DNA from 3 places in the Pseudomonas sp. NFX1 genome. Region 2 is predicted to be linked to each of the others. Evidence: riboswitches for the same ligand, from Rfam matches in the RefSeq annotation. Region 2 holds a riboswitch; each other region holds the start of a gene.
What was found. A riboswitch is a leader RNA that binds a small molecule or an ion and turns the genes downstream of it on or off. The one in region 2 is predicted to bind cobalamin.

Region 1 (4,794 bases), 1.4 Mb from region 2:
GCGGTCCTTGAGGTCCACGCTGTCACTGCCAAAATCATCCACCTTCAGGCGCGCCCGGCCATCGAGGGTATGCCGTGCCCCCACTTCCACTCGCAGGGTCGAGGCGTCGAACTGGTGGTTGTAGCCCAGCGCGGCCTTGGCGAAGGGCGATTTGACCGTGAGTTTGGTATCCAGGTCGTTGATTTCGGGCTCGAAGCGCGACCAGCTGTAACCACCGCCCACGGTCACGTCGACGAAGTTGCGGGCATCCAGCGCCGCACGCCAGCCGAGGTCGAGATCGGCCTGGGCTTCCTTGAGTTTGTTGTCGTTCTTCTTGCCGTACTTGGCCTCGGCGCCGACCTGATAGATGAAGCCGGATTCGGCGGTCATCTTGTTGCCGAAGGTAGCGAACACACCGCCCTGGCCCAGGTGCTCCTTGTCGGTTTCGCTTCCCCCTTCGAACTTGAATTTGTCGTAGGCACCCAGCAGGCCGAAGGTGAACAGGGGGTCGGTACTGGGCGCGGCGGTGGCCGCCAGGGGCGATGCGATCAAGGCGAGCAGGCAGGTGTGACGCAGCAGATGACGAGCGGACATGCGTGGAGTCTCCATGACTTGTGAATAAATGATGAACGATCGGTTCGAGACACACGCTGTCGAGAAAGTTCGAAAAGAAATCAGTTAGAACGCGCAATGTGATGTTTTTAAAGGGTATTTCTGGGGCGCCAGAAATTGACGCGCAAGGTAGTTGGTGGGGTGCACGGCTGAATTCAACCTAAACCGTCATTGCCGGAAACCCGAATAAAGATATAAGATAACATTTCATAACAACACTCCATTCCTACCAGCGACCCCTCATGACCAGCGCCAGCGCAACCCCCACTCTCCTCACCCAGCGCCTGCAGAGCATCGATGCCCTGCGTGGCCTGGTGATCCTGTTCATGCTCCTGGACCACGTCCGCGAGACCTTTTTCCTGCATAGCCAGGTCAGCGACCCGATGGCCATCGACGCCACCGACCCATCGCTGTTCTTCAGCCGCACCCTGGCCCACCTGTGTGCGCCGGTGTTCGTCCTGCTGACTGGCTTGTCGGCCTGGTTGTATGGCGAGAAGTATCAGGGCCGCAGCGACGTCTGCGCCTTCCTGTTCAAGCGCGGGCTGTTTCTGGTGGTGCTGGAGTTCACCTTGGTCAACTTCGCCTGGACCTTCCAGCTGCCCCCCAGCGTGGTCTACCTGCAAGTGATCTGGGCCATCGGCGTGAGCATGATCGCGCTGTCGCTGCTGGTGTGGTTGCCACGTGCTGCGCTGATCGCCCTGGGTGCAATCATCGTCGGCGGCCACAACCTGCTCGACCACCTGCACTTCGGCGCAGAATCGGCCATGCACGTGCCGTGGGCGATCCTGCATGACCGCGGCTGGCTGGCGTTTTCCGACAACCTGCGCCTGCGCACCTCGTACCCCGTGCTGCCCTGGATCGGCGTGATCGCCCTGGGCTACGGCCTCGGCCCCTGGTTCGCCCGCAACAGCGACGCAGGTCAACGCCAACACCGGCTGTTGCTGGCCGGGGCGATCGCGCTGCTCGGCTTTATCGTGCTGCGCATGCTCAACGGCTATGGCGAAGCGCCCTGGAGCGGGTACCCGACGTTGACGCAGACGCTGATGAGCTTCTTCAACATCACCAAGTACCCGCCCAGCTTGCTGTTCCTCGCCCTCACGCTAGGCTGCGGCCTGCTGCTGTTGCGCGGCTTCGAGCGCGTCGGCCAGGCGCGCTGGATCAGCGCCCTTGCGGTGTACGGCGCAGCACCGATGTTTTTCTACCTGCTGCACCTGTATGTGCTGAAGCTGTTGTACCTGGCCTGCGTCGCCCTGTTCGGCCACAACCAGGGTGATTATTTCGGCTTCGACGGCATCACCGCGGTGTGGCTGAGTGCCGCGTTGCTGGCCGTGTCGCTGTACCTGCCGGTACGCGGGTTCGCCCGTTTGAAGGCACGGCGGCGTGACATCACCTTGCTGAAGTACTTCTGAAAAGCGTTTTCACCCGGCTGCCTGATGGTCTACCATGCGGGCCGCCGGTTTCCACCACGGAATCAATAGGGAATCCCAGGCCCGTCACCGGGCCAAACGGAACTGCCCCCGCAACTGTAGGTGCCGAGCCTGCTCCATCGATGCCACTGGATCAATCCGGGAAGGCTGGAGCCGGGCCATGACGCACCAGTCAGGAGACCTGCCGGCGAAAATCCACCAACCGGCGGGGTGTCCGGGATGGCCATCTCCACCCGTTTGCGGGTGCTGCCCCCTGCCCTGCGCAAGGGGCATCGGCGATGCCTGTCCGTGCGTTCATGCCGTGAACCATTCGATAGGAGATCGCCCACCATGCTGCCCCGTATTGCCGCCCTGATCGCTGGCCTCGGCCTCACCGGCCTGGCCCAGGCCGCTGCCACCCACTACCCGCTCACGGTCGACAACTGCGGCATGCCACAGACCTTCGCCCACGCCCCCGAGCGTGCGGTCACCATCGGCCAGGCCGGCACCGAAATCCTCTATGCACTGGGCCTGGGCCACACGCTGGCGGGCACGTCGCTGTGGTTCAACAACGTGCTGCCCGAGTTCAAGGCCATGAACGACAGGGTCGAGCGCCTGGCCGACAACGACCCGAGCTTCGAGGCTGTGGTAGGCAAGCGTCCGCAGTTGGTGGCAGTGCAATTCGAGTGGATGGTCGGCGCACAAGGCGTGGTGGGTACCCGTGAACAGTTCGACGAGTTGAAGATCCCGACCTACCTGTTGCCGTCGGACTGCGAAGGCAAGGACAACCTGGTGGGTGCCGATGGCACCCGCCTGCAGGCATTCCAGGTCGACAGCATCTATAAAAGCGTCAGCCAGCTGGCCGAGATCTTCGACGTGCAGGACCGCGGTGCGGCGCTGAACGCCGACCTCATGGGCCGCCTGGACAGCGCCAAGGCGCAACTGGCCGGCAAGGACCTGTCCAACACCTCGGCGCTGTTCTGGTTCTCCAGCGCCGACCTGGATATCGACCCCTATGTGGCTGGCCGCCAAGGCGTCGCCGACTTCATGCTGCGCACCCTGGGCGTACGCAACGTGGTCGAGTCCACCGAAGAATGGCCGACCGTGGGCTGGGAAACCCTGGCCAAGGCCAACCCGACCTGGCTGATCATCGCCCGCATGGACCGCCGCCGCTTCCCGGCAGACGACTACCAGAAAAAACTCGAATTCCTGCGCAACGACCCGGTAACCCGCAACATGGACGCGGTGAAGCACGACCGCATCATCGTCCTCGACGCCGACGCCATGCAGGCCGGCATCCGCCTGTTCCGAGGCTTGCAGACCCTGTCTGCGGCGTTCGCCAGCGGTAAAGCGGCACAGTGATGAGCCGCTTGTTGCCTTACAGCGTCCTGGCCTTGGCAGCCCTGTGCGCCGCGCTGCTGGCCGGTACCGCGATCGGCGAGAGCGACCTGGCGCCTAGCGTGGTCTACCAGGTGCTGGCCAATCACCTGTGGCAGGCCGGTTACCCGGTCGACCCGATCGACGCCGGGATCGTCTGGAACTACCGCCTGACCCGCACCCTGGTGGCAGCCGCCTGCGGCGCCGGGCTGGCCACGTGCGGGGTGATCCTGCAGGCGCTGCTGCGCAACCCGCTGGCCGAACCCTACCTGCTGGGGTTGTCCGCTGGCGCCTCGACCGGCGCGGTGCTGGTCGGCCTGCTGGGGCTGGGCAGCGTGGCCCTGAGCATGTCTGGCGGTGCCTTCATCGGCGCGCTGGCGGCGTTCGCGCTGGTGCTGGTGCTGGCCCGCGCTGCCGGGCCAAGCAACAACAATGCTCAGGTGATCCTTGCCGGCATTGCCGGCTCGCAGCTGTTCACCGCCCTTACCGCCTTTCTCATCACCAAGTCGGCCACCGCCGAACAGGCACGCGGCATTCTGTTCTGGCTGCTGGGCAACCTCAGCGGCGTGCGCTGGCCGTCGGTGTGGCTGGCATTGCCGGTGGCGCTGTTCGGGCTGGTGGTGTGCCTGTGGCATCGCCGCGCACTGGATGCCTTCACCTTCGGCACCGATTCGGCGGCGTCACTGGGGATCCCGGTGCGGCGTACCCAATTGCTGTTGATCAGTTGCGCCGCGCTGGTGACCGCAGTGATGGTGTCCATCGTCGGCGCCATCGGTTTTGTCGGGCTGGTGATCCCCCACGCCCTGCGCTTGCTGCTCGGCCCCGGGCATAGCCGCCTGCTGCCGGCCAGCGCACTGGGTGGGGCATTGTTTCTGATCACTGCGGATATCCTGTCGCGCACGCTGATCACAGGCCAGGTGATCCCGGTGGGCGTGGTCACCGCGCTGATCGGCGCACCGGTGTTCGCGCTGATACTGGTCAGCCGACGGGGGCGCCCATGACCGTCATGGCCAACCTGCAGATCGCCCCGCTTGCCTGTCAGGGCCTGGGCTTGCAGCTGGGCGGCAGTAGCGTGCTGCGCGACATCGAGCTGGCCGCTATCCAGGGCGAAACGCTGGCCATCGTCGGCCCTAACGGCTCTGGCAAATCGTCCCTGCTAAAACTGCTGGCGGGCTTGCGCAAGCCTGGCAGTGGCCGTGTCGACCTGCTGGGTGAGCCGCTGGCGCAGCTGCCACGCCGGCGCATTGCCCAGGCCCTGGCACTGGTCGAGCAGCAGGCGGACACAGCTGATGCGATCAGCGTATACGACGCGGTAGCCCTGGGCCGTACCCCCTGGCTGTCGGCCCTGGCGCCGTTCGCTAGCCAGGACCGTGCCATCGTCGAGCAGGCCTTGGCCGACCTTGACGCCCTGCACCTGCGC
Region 2 (4,794 bases):
CCAGTGCTCGATCAACACGACCCCGAGCAACGTCACCAGAAAGACCTCCATCGCCCGCTCCACCAGCCCGCCGAACGAGAGCATGTCGCCGAGCATGATGCCCGCTGCGACCTGTGTGTCTTCCAGTGCGGCGATATCCCCTTTCACCGCATGCTCCGGGGCGACATGCTGGTGACCGACGACGGGCTGTACAAGGTGCTCGGCGGGCGCTTGCGGGGTGGGGCTGGTGTGCACCTCGGCCTGTCGCAGGCCGAGCCCCGCCGCGAATACCGCGAGAAAGCCATAGCCATGGATCAGGTCGGCGACCACATAAGCCATGGCAATCAGCGCCAGTGCCAGGTAGTCGTTGGGCGAAAGCGTGCTGTCGGCATGCTGGGTGCGCAGGTACAGGCTCAAGTGCCCAAGGCCGCGCCCCATCCAGTAGCCACTGAGCAAGCCTGCGGGTACCGCCCACAGCACGTCCTGCAACAGCCAGTCGGTAAGCCACTGGCTGCCTTCGGCGCCCTGCACCAGCAGCAGGCCGAGGATCACGAACGGAAAGGCGATGCCATCGTTGAGCCCCGCTTCGCCCGACAGGCTGAAGCGCACCCGGTCGTAGTCCTGCGCGTCGTTGACCTGTACCAGCGTGGCCAGCACCGGGTCGGTCGGGGCCAGGATGGCGCCAATCAGCACCGACACCCCCCAGCCCAGGTGCAGGCCGTAGTGCAGCACCAGACTGACCCCCGCGATGCAGGCCAGCATCACGGGCCCGGCCAGGAAGAAGGCCACCCGCCAACTGCGGCTGCTCAGCGGCAGGCGCAGCTTGAGGCCGCTGACGAACAGGGAAAACAACACAGCGACCTCGGTCAGGTGCTCCATCCAGCCGCTGGCCTGGGGCAGGTCGAGTTGCAGCAGCCCGAGGCCGCCCGGGCCAAGGCCTACGCCCAGCCCCAGGCACACCACCGAGGTGGTGACAGGGATCCAGCGCAGGTAAGAGGAAGTCAGCGCCAGCAGCAGCAAGACGGCGCCGAGCATGGCCACCCAGACAATGAAACTCATGTGCGCAGGTGCCTCCAGCGAGTCGGGTTGTGACGCGGGTACAGACAGTCAGTCTAGCCGTTGCTGTCGCGTAGCAGCGCCTTTGCGCTGTACAGGGCGGTTGACGTAGCGGCATTTTGATGGTCATCTGCGCGCCTGTTTCAGGTGCCCCCTGCCGCCGTGCATGGGGTGAAACGGGAAGCCGGTTCGTCATCGAGCGATGATCAGTCCGGCGCTGCCCCCGCAACGGTATGCGAGCGAAGCATTCAACACACCACTGTGCCACGGCATGGGAAGGTGAATGCTTCATGCCCCTCGCGAGCCCGGAGACCGGCCTGAAGCATCGTTTGGCAAACCCGCGGTGGGCGGGCGCAGGCCGGTTTCCGTAGGCGTGCGCGCCTGCGATGCCCCTTTGCGTTGTTCCCCCGGGATTCTTTCATTCCTGCTTCAAGTGGAACGACATGTCCCGTTATTCGCTGTTCAGTTCTTTGCCAGGCCCGCTGCTGCATGCAAGCCTGGTGCCCTGTGTTTTCCTTAGCGTTGCAGCCCACGCCGCCGAGGCGGACAACGCCCTGGCGCTGCCGGCCACGGACATTACCGGCACGGCCGAGCGCAACCCGCAGCCCGACCTGCATACCCCAGGCACCAGTGGCTCGCGGCTTGGCCTGACGCCGCTGGAAACACCCGCCAGCGTGACCAGCATCAGTGCCGAGCAAATCCTCAAGCGCAACAACGCAACGGTTCAGGACGCGGTTACCCGTTCGCCCGGCATCACCTTCATCGGCACCCCCGGCAACGGCGGCACGGCGCTGTCGGCCCGTGGCTTTACCGGGCACAGTTCGACCATGCAGCTGTACGACGGCACCCGGCTGTACGTAGGCGCCGGCACGGTGACCTTCCCGGTGGACACCTGGTCGGTAGAGCGCATCGATGTGCTGCGCGGCCCGGCATCGGTGCTGTACGGGGAGGGCGCCACCGGCGCGGTGATCAACGTGGTGCCGAAGAAGCCGTTCGAGGGTGAAATCCGCAACCACCTGCGCCTGGGCTACGGCTCGGATGACCGCCGGCAGATGGCCCTGGACAGCGGTGGTTCGCTGACCGATACCTTGAGCTATCGCCTGAACCTGAACAAACAGGCCAGCAACGGCTGGGTCGACCGCGGCGACTCGCAGAGCCTCGCCATCAGCGGCTCGCTGCGCTGGCAGCCCAGTGATGAGCTGAGCTTCACCCTCAGCCACGACTACGGTGACCAGAACCCGCAGCAATACATGGGTACGCCGTTGGTGGGTGGGCACTACCGCGAGTCGCTGCGCGATCACAATTACAACGTCGACAACGCCGAGCTGCATTACAACGACCAGTCCACGCGCCTGGTGACCGACTGGGTGATCAACGACAACCTGACCGCCAGCAACCAGTTGTACTTCCTCAAGGCCCAGCGTCGCTGGCGCAACGCCGAGACCTACACCTGGTTGCCAGGTGACCAGGTGCGCCGCAGCAGCTTCATCAGCATCAAGCAGACCCAGGAACAGCTCGGTGACCGCCAGTCGTTCACCTTGCAACACTCGCTGTTCGGCCTGGACAGCCAGACCGTGGTGGGCGCCGACTACAACACGATCCGCTTCGTGCGCAAACACGACTTCGGCAACACCCTGACCGATACGGTGCCGTTGTCGGGTTCGGGGGGCGGCGAATACATCAGCAACGACCCCTTCCGCTCGCGCGAAGCCAACCAGGCCAAGCAGTTTTCGCTGTTCGCCGAGAACCGCACGCAGTTGACCGAGCGCCTGTCGCTGATCACCGGTGTGCGCCGCGACCAGGTGCACTTGCACAGCGACGACCTGGATACCGATACCCGCACCGACCGCAGCTTGTCCGGCAACAACTGGCGCGCCGGGCTGGTGTTCGCGGTTACCGAAGACCTGTCGGTCTACGGCCAGTACGCCACCAGTACCGAAGGCGTAAGCGACCTGCTGACCCTCGACGCCGCTCAGCAGCAGTGGGACCTGAGCACCGCCAAGCAAACCGAAGTGGGCATCAAGCAGATGCTGCCCGAGGGGCGAGGGGAGTGGACCTTGGCGGCGTACCACATCGTCAAGAAAAAGCTGCTGAGCACCGACCCGCTCAACCCGACGCTGCAACAGCAGGTCGGCCAGCAGTCGTCGGACGGTATCGAAGCCACCCTCGAACTGCGCCTGCCCTACGACGTGCAGCTGTCCGCCAACGCCGCCTGGGTGCGGGCAGAGTATGACGAATTTACCAATGGTACCGACGACTATTCCGGCAACCAGCCCACCGAGGTGCCACGCCGTTCCGCCAACCTGTGGTTGAGCAAGGACTTCGGCCAACGCTTCAGTGCCGGTGCCGGGGCGCGTTATGTCGACAGCCGTTACGCCGACAACGCCAATACCGTTCAGGTGCCCAGCTACACCGTGGTCGACGCCACTGTCGACTGGCACGTGCAACCGGACCTGACCCTGGGCCTGCAGTTGAACAACCTGTTCGATCGCCAGTACGCCATCACCACCGGTAACAACGGCCGGCAGTGGTACCTGGGTGAGCCGCGCTCATTCTTCGTCACGGCTGACTACAGCTTCTGAGCCTGTCGCACCGGTCTTTGGCCGGTGCCTCCTGGAGGTGATGCCCATGACGCAACTGCACATCGAGGCCCTCGCCTGGGCCCCGCAGGAACGGGGGCGGGCACCGCGCCCGCTGTTGCAAGGCGTGGACCTGCACGTGGGGCAGGGCGAGTTCGTCGGCCTGATCGGTCCCAATGGCAGCGGCAAGACCAGCCTGCTGCGCTGCGCCTACCGCGCCAACCCACCTGACCTAGGCCGGGTGAGCCTTGGCGCGGATGACATCTGGCAGCGCAGCGCGCGTTGGTGCGCACAACGCATCGCGGTGGTGCTGCAGGAGTTCCCCGATGAGTTCGGCTTGAGCGTTGCCGAGGTGGTTGCCATGGGCCGCGCGCCGCACAAGGGCCTGTTCGATGGCGACAGTGCCGAGGATGCCCGGCACGTAGCGCAGGCACTTGCGCAGGTGGGCCTTGCCGAGCAGCGCGAGCGGGCGTTTGCCAGCCTGTCCGGGGGCGAGAAACAGCGCGTGCTGCTGGCCCGGGCCTTGGTGCAGGCACCGCAGTTGCTGATGCTCGATGAGCCGACCAACCACCTGGACCCACGCTACCAGCTGGAGCTGCTCCAGCACCTGCGCAGCCTGGGCCTGAGCATTCTGGCCAGCTTTCACGACCTTAACCTGGCGGCCGCGTTCTGTGATCGGCTGTACGTCATCGACGGCGGGCGCCTTGTCGCCAGCGGCACGCCGCAAGCGGTGCTGACCCCCGGCCTGCTCAGGCAGGTCTTCGGTGTCGAGGCGCTGGTCGACCGCCACCCCCTGCACCCTTACCCACGTATTACCTGGATCACACGACCATGACCCTTCGCTACCTGATCGGCTTGCTGTCGATCCTGACCGCGCTGCCTGCCGCGGCCAGCGACTACCCCTTGAGCGTGCGCAGCTGTGACCGCGACGTGACGTTCAGCCAGGCACCGCAGCGGGTGGTGGTGCACGATGTGAACATGAGCGCAATGCTGCTGCACCTGGGGCTGCGCGAGCGCATCGTCGGCTACACCGGTTTCAGCGCCCGCAAGCATCGCGACCCGTGGCTGGACACGGCACTGCAGGGCGTGCCGCAGCTGGCCAGCCGCTACCCGGCCATCGAAACCTTGCTGGCGGCTGAAGCCGATCTGTTTTTTGCCGGCTGGAACTACGGCATGCAGG
Region 3 (4,794 bases), 410 kb from region 2:
GCGCTCGGGATGGGCGCGGTAGCAGACCACGTCGGACTGGCTGCGCTCGCTGCGCCAGGCCATGTCCTTGAAGCTGACCGGGCGCGTGATGATGCGCCCGTCCAGCTCCGGCAAGGCAATGTGCATGGCCAGGTCGCGCGCGCCCAGGCCTTGCTCGCTGGTTTCCCAGGTGGGTTGGTTGTCTTGCGCGCAAATAGCCTGCAGTACCGGGATATCGCGGCGGAACGGGCGCAGGTTGGGGCGCTCAGGGCTGGACAAGGCAAACCCCGTGGTATTGATCAACACCTCGGCACCGACCTCGTCCAGCCAGGCTTCGACCTGTTCCAGGCAGGCGATTTCCTTGAGGCTGGCGACGGCGATCGGCAAAGGGTTGACCCCGGCCGCCAGCAAGCGCTCGCAGAATACGTCGATGAATGCGGTATTGGCCGCCTGCAGGTGAGAGCGGTAGAACAGCAGCGGTGCCACCGGGTGTTCCGGGTGCCACTGCGCATACCAGTCTTCAAGCGCTGCACTGCCCTTGGCCGGGTGGTACACCGAGGTGCGCGGCAAGGGCTGCGGCTCGTCCCAGCCATAATCGCGGCCCAGCCACTGGTTGGCCAGGCAGTTGAAGAGGTTGATGGCGTTGGCCTTGCCGCCCTGGCGCAGGTAGTGCCAGAGGCGCTCGGCCTGCTCGCCGGTCACCGTGCCCAGGCCGGTCAGCTCCGGGTCCGGGCGGTCGTCGCCCGGCACCAGGATCAGTTGCACGCCCTGGGCCGCCAGTGCGACCAGTTGCTCTACGCCATAGCGCCAGTAGCCAACGCCACCGTGCAGCGACACGAGGATGACCTTGGCATGGCGCAGCACCTGGTCGACATACAGGTCGACCGAGGCATGGTTCTGCACCTGCATCGGGTTGGCCAGGCGCAAACTGGGGAAGTCGTCAGGCAATTGCTCGGCCGTGTCGGCGAGCAATGCCAGGTGTGAATCACCGCTGCAGAGGATCACCAGATCGGCGGGGCTCTGGCCGAGGTCGGCGATGCTGTCATCCGGCACGAAGCCGCCGGGCTGGGTCCGCAGCAGGTGCATGGGTCAGGCGCCCAGTGCTTGGCGCAGACGCGCTTCGAGTTGCGCAGCGTCAAGCTCTTGACCGATCAGTACCAAGCGCGTGATACGCGGCTCGTCGGCGCGCCAAGCGCGGTCGAAGTGCTTGTCGAAACGGGTACCCACGCCCTGCACCAGCAGGCGCATTGGCTTGCCCGGGATGGCGGCAAAGCCTTTGGCGCGGAGAATGCCGAACTCGACCACCAGTTGGGTCAGGGCATCGAGCAACAGGCTTTCGTCAGCCTCGGGCAGGTCGATGGAGATAGAATCAAAGGCGTCGTGGTCATGATCGTCGTGGTCGTCGCCATCGTGGTGCGAATCATGGTGAGTACGGCGGCCATCGATGTGCGCCTCGGACTCGGCGCCCACCCCCAGCAGCACTTCCAGCGGCAGGCGACCGCTGCTGGCCTCGACCACCTTGACGGCGGGCGGCAGCTCTTCAGCCACTTCGGCACGGACCTTGGCCAGGCCTTCGGCGTCGATCAGGTCGGCCTTGTTCAGCACCACCAGGTCGGCACTGGCCAACTGGTCGGCGAACAGTTCGTGCAGCGGCGACTCGTGGTCCAGGTTAGGGTCGAGTTTGCGCTGTGCATCCACCTGGTCCGGGTAGGCGGCAAAGGTACCGGCCGCCACGGCCGGGCTGTCGACCACGGTGATCACCGCGTCGACGGTGCAGGCGTTGCGGATTTCCGGCCACTGGAAGGCCTGTACCAACGGCTTGGGCAAAGCCAGGCCACTGGTTTCGATGAGGATGTGGTCGAGGTCACCACGGCGCGCGACCAATTCGCGCATTACCGGGAAGAATTCTTCCTGTACGGTACAGCACAGGCAGCCATTGGCCAGTTCGTAAACGCGGCCGCTGGCTTCTTCTTCGGTGCAGCCGATGCTGCACTGCTTGAGAATTTCGCCGTCGATGCCCAGCTCGCCGAATTCGTTGACGATCACCGCGATACGGCGGCCCTGGGCGTTGTCGAGCATATGGCGCAGCAAGGTGGTCTTGCCCGAGCCGAGGAAGCCGGTAACGATGGTGACGGGGAGTTTGGCCAGTGTTTTCATGTCGCGGTGCCCTTGGCAGATGGCGCGGGCATGCAGGACGACAGCCACGGGCCAGGTCGGCCGGGCTTGTTCGCCACCGGATCACCCCGCCCGGTTGAAAGTCGAAAGCGCTTCGAGGCAGGTCTCCTGGCTCGCACCATGCCTGCTGCTCGGTAAAGAGCAAGGCGGGCCGGATGACGCCTTCCCGCGCGCTTGCGCAGTGGCTGTGTCGATCCTTTGTCGGTGCTTACAGTTGCGGGGGCAGCCGCGGCATGTACCGCGTTCCCGTCTTAGCTTCGGCCTGGCCGAAGAACCTCGAACAGGCAAGGCTACGCAGTGGCCGGCAGGTGGTCAACCATTGCCGTCGGCCCGGCAGCCAGAGACGCGCAGGCGACCGCCTAACTGCGCTACAGTGGCACCTTTGCCAACGGTCAAGGACGCCTTATGCCGCTCGCCGCCGCCATCCCGGTACTGCGTATTTTTTCGGTCGACAAGGCCAAAGAGTTCTACCTCGATTTTCTCGGTTTCAGCCTCGACTGGGAGCACCGCTTCAGCCCGGACTTGCCCCTGTACGCGCAAATTCATCGCGACGGGCTGATACTGCACCTGACCGAGCACCATGGAGACGCTACCCCTGGTTCAACCGTATTTGCCCGTATTGACGACCTGCGCGCCCTCGAAGGCGAACTGCAGGCCAAACGCTACGGCTACGCCCGCCCTGAGGCCGAAAGGCTGGACTGGGGCCTGCAGATGCAGGTGTACGACCCGTTCGGCAACCGCCTGCGTTTTTGCCAGCAAATAGATAATGAGGCCGCCCAATGAAGGCTATGGGTAAGCGCGAGGTGGCACGCGTGGAGCGTGAACTGGTAGTTTGCCTGACGGAGGCCTGCGAAACGGCCAAGGCAGAAATCGTCGGGTTCACCTGGCTCACCCACCGCCTCGACCCCGACAACTTTCCCGCAAGCTTGCGCATCACCTGGGTTTTCCAGCGCGAGGCAGACAAAGCTGCAGCGCTGGCTGGGGTGGCCAAGGCGCGCATGCTGGCGCTGACCTGTCAGGCGCTGGATGAAGTAGGGATACGCTTGGATCATCCGGCCTGGCATGTGCGTTTTGACAGTGAAGAGGCCTGTAGCCGCAGCCACAACGGTGACTGGAACAAGCGCCTGCAAGTGCACTGAGGCCTATCGGCGGACGGCGCTTTACCTGCCTTCACCGGTTCGATACGATCCGTCTTCCATTCCTGCGAGGTGTTCGTCCAATGCGCCATTGATGCCGCCGTCTTTTCGACGGCCAGCCTTCAGCCTCCGGTTTGCTCCGGAGATGTCGCGGCATTGAGTGGAGTTGTGCATGACGAATACGTCGATCCTGACGCTGGATAGCGTCTCCTTGGCTTTGCCTGATGGCAGGCTGCTGTTTTCCAATCTCAACGAATCGTTCGATCAGCGCCGTACGGGGCTGGTTGGGCGCAATGGCGTGGGTAAAAGCCTGCTCGGACAGTTACTGGCAGGTCAGCGCGAACCCACAAGCGGGCGCTGCCTTCGCCAGGGTCGCATTCACCACCTGCATCAACAGGTCATCCAGCAAAGCGCCACGGTAGCCGACCTTGCCCAGGCAGGCACGGTGATCGCGGCGTTGAAGCGTATTGAACAAGGCAGCGTCGACCCCGTCGATTACGACACGGTGGGTGAACGCTGGGATATTCGCGAGCAACTCCAGGTGCACCTTGACCGACAGGGCCTTGGCCAACTCGACTGGCGCCAACCTGCCCGCAGCCTCAGCGGTGGCCAGGCCATGCGCGTGGCCTTGATCGGTGCCTGGCTCAGCGACGCCGACTATTTGATTCTCGACGAACCGAGCAATCATCTGGACACCGAAGCCCGCGCACAGTTGCTGAGCATGATCCAGGCTTGGGACCGCGGCTTGCTGGTTATCAGCCACGACCGCGGCCTGCTTCAGCACATGGCGCGTATCGTCGAGCTGTCCAGCCTCGGCTTGCAGGCATTTGGAGGCAATTTCAACCTTTATGTCACGCAAAAAGCCAAGCAGACAGAAGTGGCCCAGCAGCAACTTGCGCGGCTCAAACTGGAGCGCAAACGTCACGCCCACCAGTTACAGCGCCAGCGCGAAGACCTTGAGCGCCACCAGGCGCGTGCCGGGCGGCAGGCCAAGCATGCAAACCAGGCGAAAATTCTGCTGGATCGCCAGCATGAGCGCAGCCAGGCCACGGCTGGCAAACAACGACGCGACCATCGGGATGCCTTGCAGGCCCTGCAGGGCCAAGTCCGTGATGCAGCCTGCGAGGTTGAACAGAGCAGCACCATCATCCTGCACACACCGACGCCTCAACGCCACCCAGGCAGGGAAGTACTGGCGGTGCATCAGCTGCGCCTGCCGCACGGCAACCGCAAACACTTGTGCCTGCGGCTGTGTCTGGGCCAGCGTGTAGGCCTGGTCGGCGCCAACGGCACTGGCAAGTCCACCCTGCTGCAAGTGCTCAACGGCACGCTAGCCGTGCCGTCCGACACCGTCCACGTTAGCGGCGAAGTGGCTTTACTCGACCAGCACTGCAGCGTGCTACCGGGGCAAACCACCGTGCTCGACCACTTGCGACAGGCCAACCCGACGCTGGCACAGAGTGATTTGCGTTGTCGGCTGGCGCAACTGGGCCTCGATGCGGGA

Region 1: it holds a riboswitch for cobalamin, as region 2 does, so the genes downstream of both, DJ563_RS03640 (ABC transporter substrate-binding protein) here and DJ563_RS09720 (TonB-dependent receptor) in region 2, are expected to answer to the same signal.
Region 3: it holds a riboswitch for cobalamin, as region 2 does, so the genes downstream of both, cobW (cobalamin biosynthesis protein CobW) here and DJ563_RS09720 (TonB-dependent receptor) in region 2, are expected to answer to the same signal.

The regions. Positions count from the first base shown of each region.
Region 1 covers NZ_CP169366.1:822,340-827,133, reverse strand. The annotation lists gene DJ563_RS03650 (outer membrane beta-barrel protein) at 1-573, opposite strand, end outside; gene DJ563_RS03645 (DUF1624 domain-containing protein) at 834-2,000, shown strand; cobalamin riboswitch at 2,029-2,221, shown strand; gene DJ563_RS03640 (ABC transporter substrate-binding protein) at 2,349-3,359, shown strand; gene DJ563_RS03635 (FecCD family ABC transporter permease) at 3,359-4,375, shown strand; gene DJ563_RS03630 (ABC transporter ATP-binding protein) at 4,372-4,794, shown strand, end outside.
Region 2 covers NZ_CP169366.1:2,227,274-2,232,067, reverse strand. The annotation lists gene DJ563_RS09725 (cation:proton antiporter) at 1-1,038, opposite strand, end outside; cobalamin riboswitch at 1,164-1,370, shown strand; gene DJ563_RS09720 (TonB-dependent receptor) at 1,479-3,617, shown strand; gene DJ563_RS09715 (ABC transporter ATP-binding protein) at 3,664-4,449, shown strand; gene DJ563_RS09710 (ABC transporter substrate-binding protein) at 4,446-4,794, shown strand, end outside.
Region 3 covers NZ_CP169366.1:1,815,269-1,820,062, forward strand. The annotation lists gene cobN (cobaltochelatase subunit CobN) at 1-1,065, opposite strand, end outside; gene cobW (cobalamin biosynthesis protein CobW) at 1,069-2,136, opposite strand; cobalamin riboswitch at 2,236-2,448, opposite strand; gene DJ563_RS07845 (glyoxalase superfamily protein) at 2,560-2,937, shown strand; gene DJ563_RS07850 (hypothetical protein) at 2,934-3,293, shown strand; gene DJ563_RS07855 (ATP-binding cassette domain-containing protein) at 3,463-4,794, shown strand, end outside.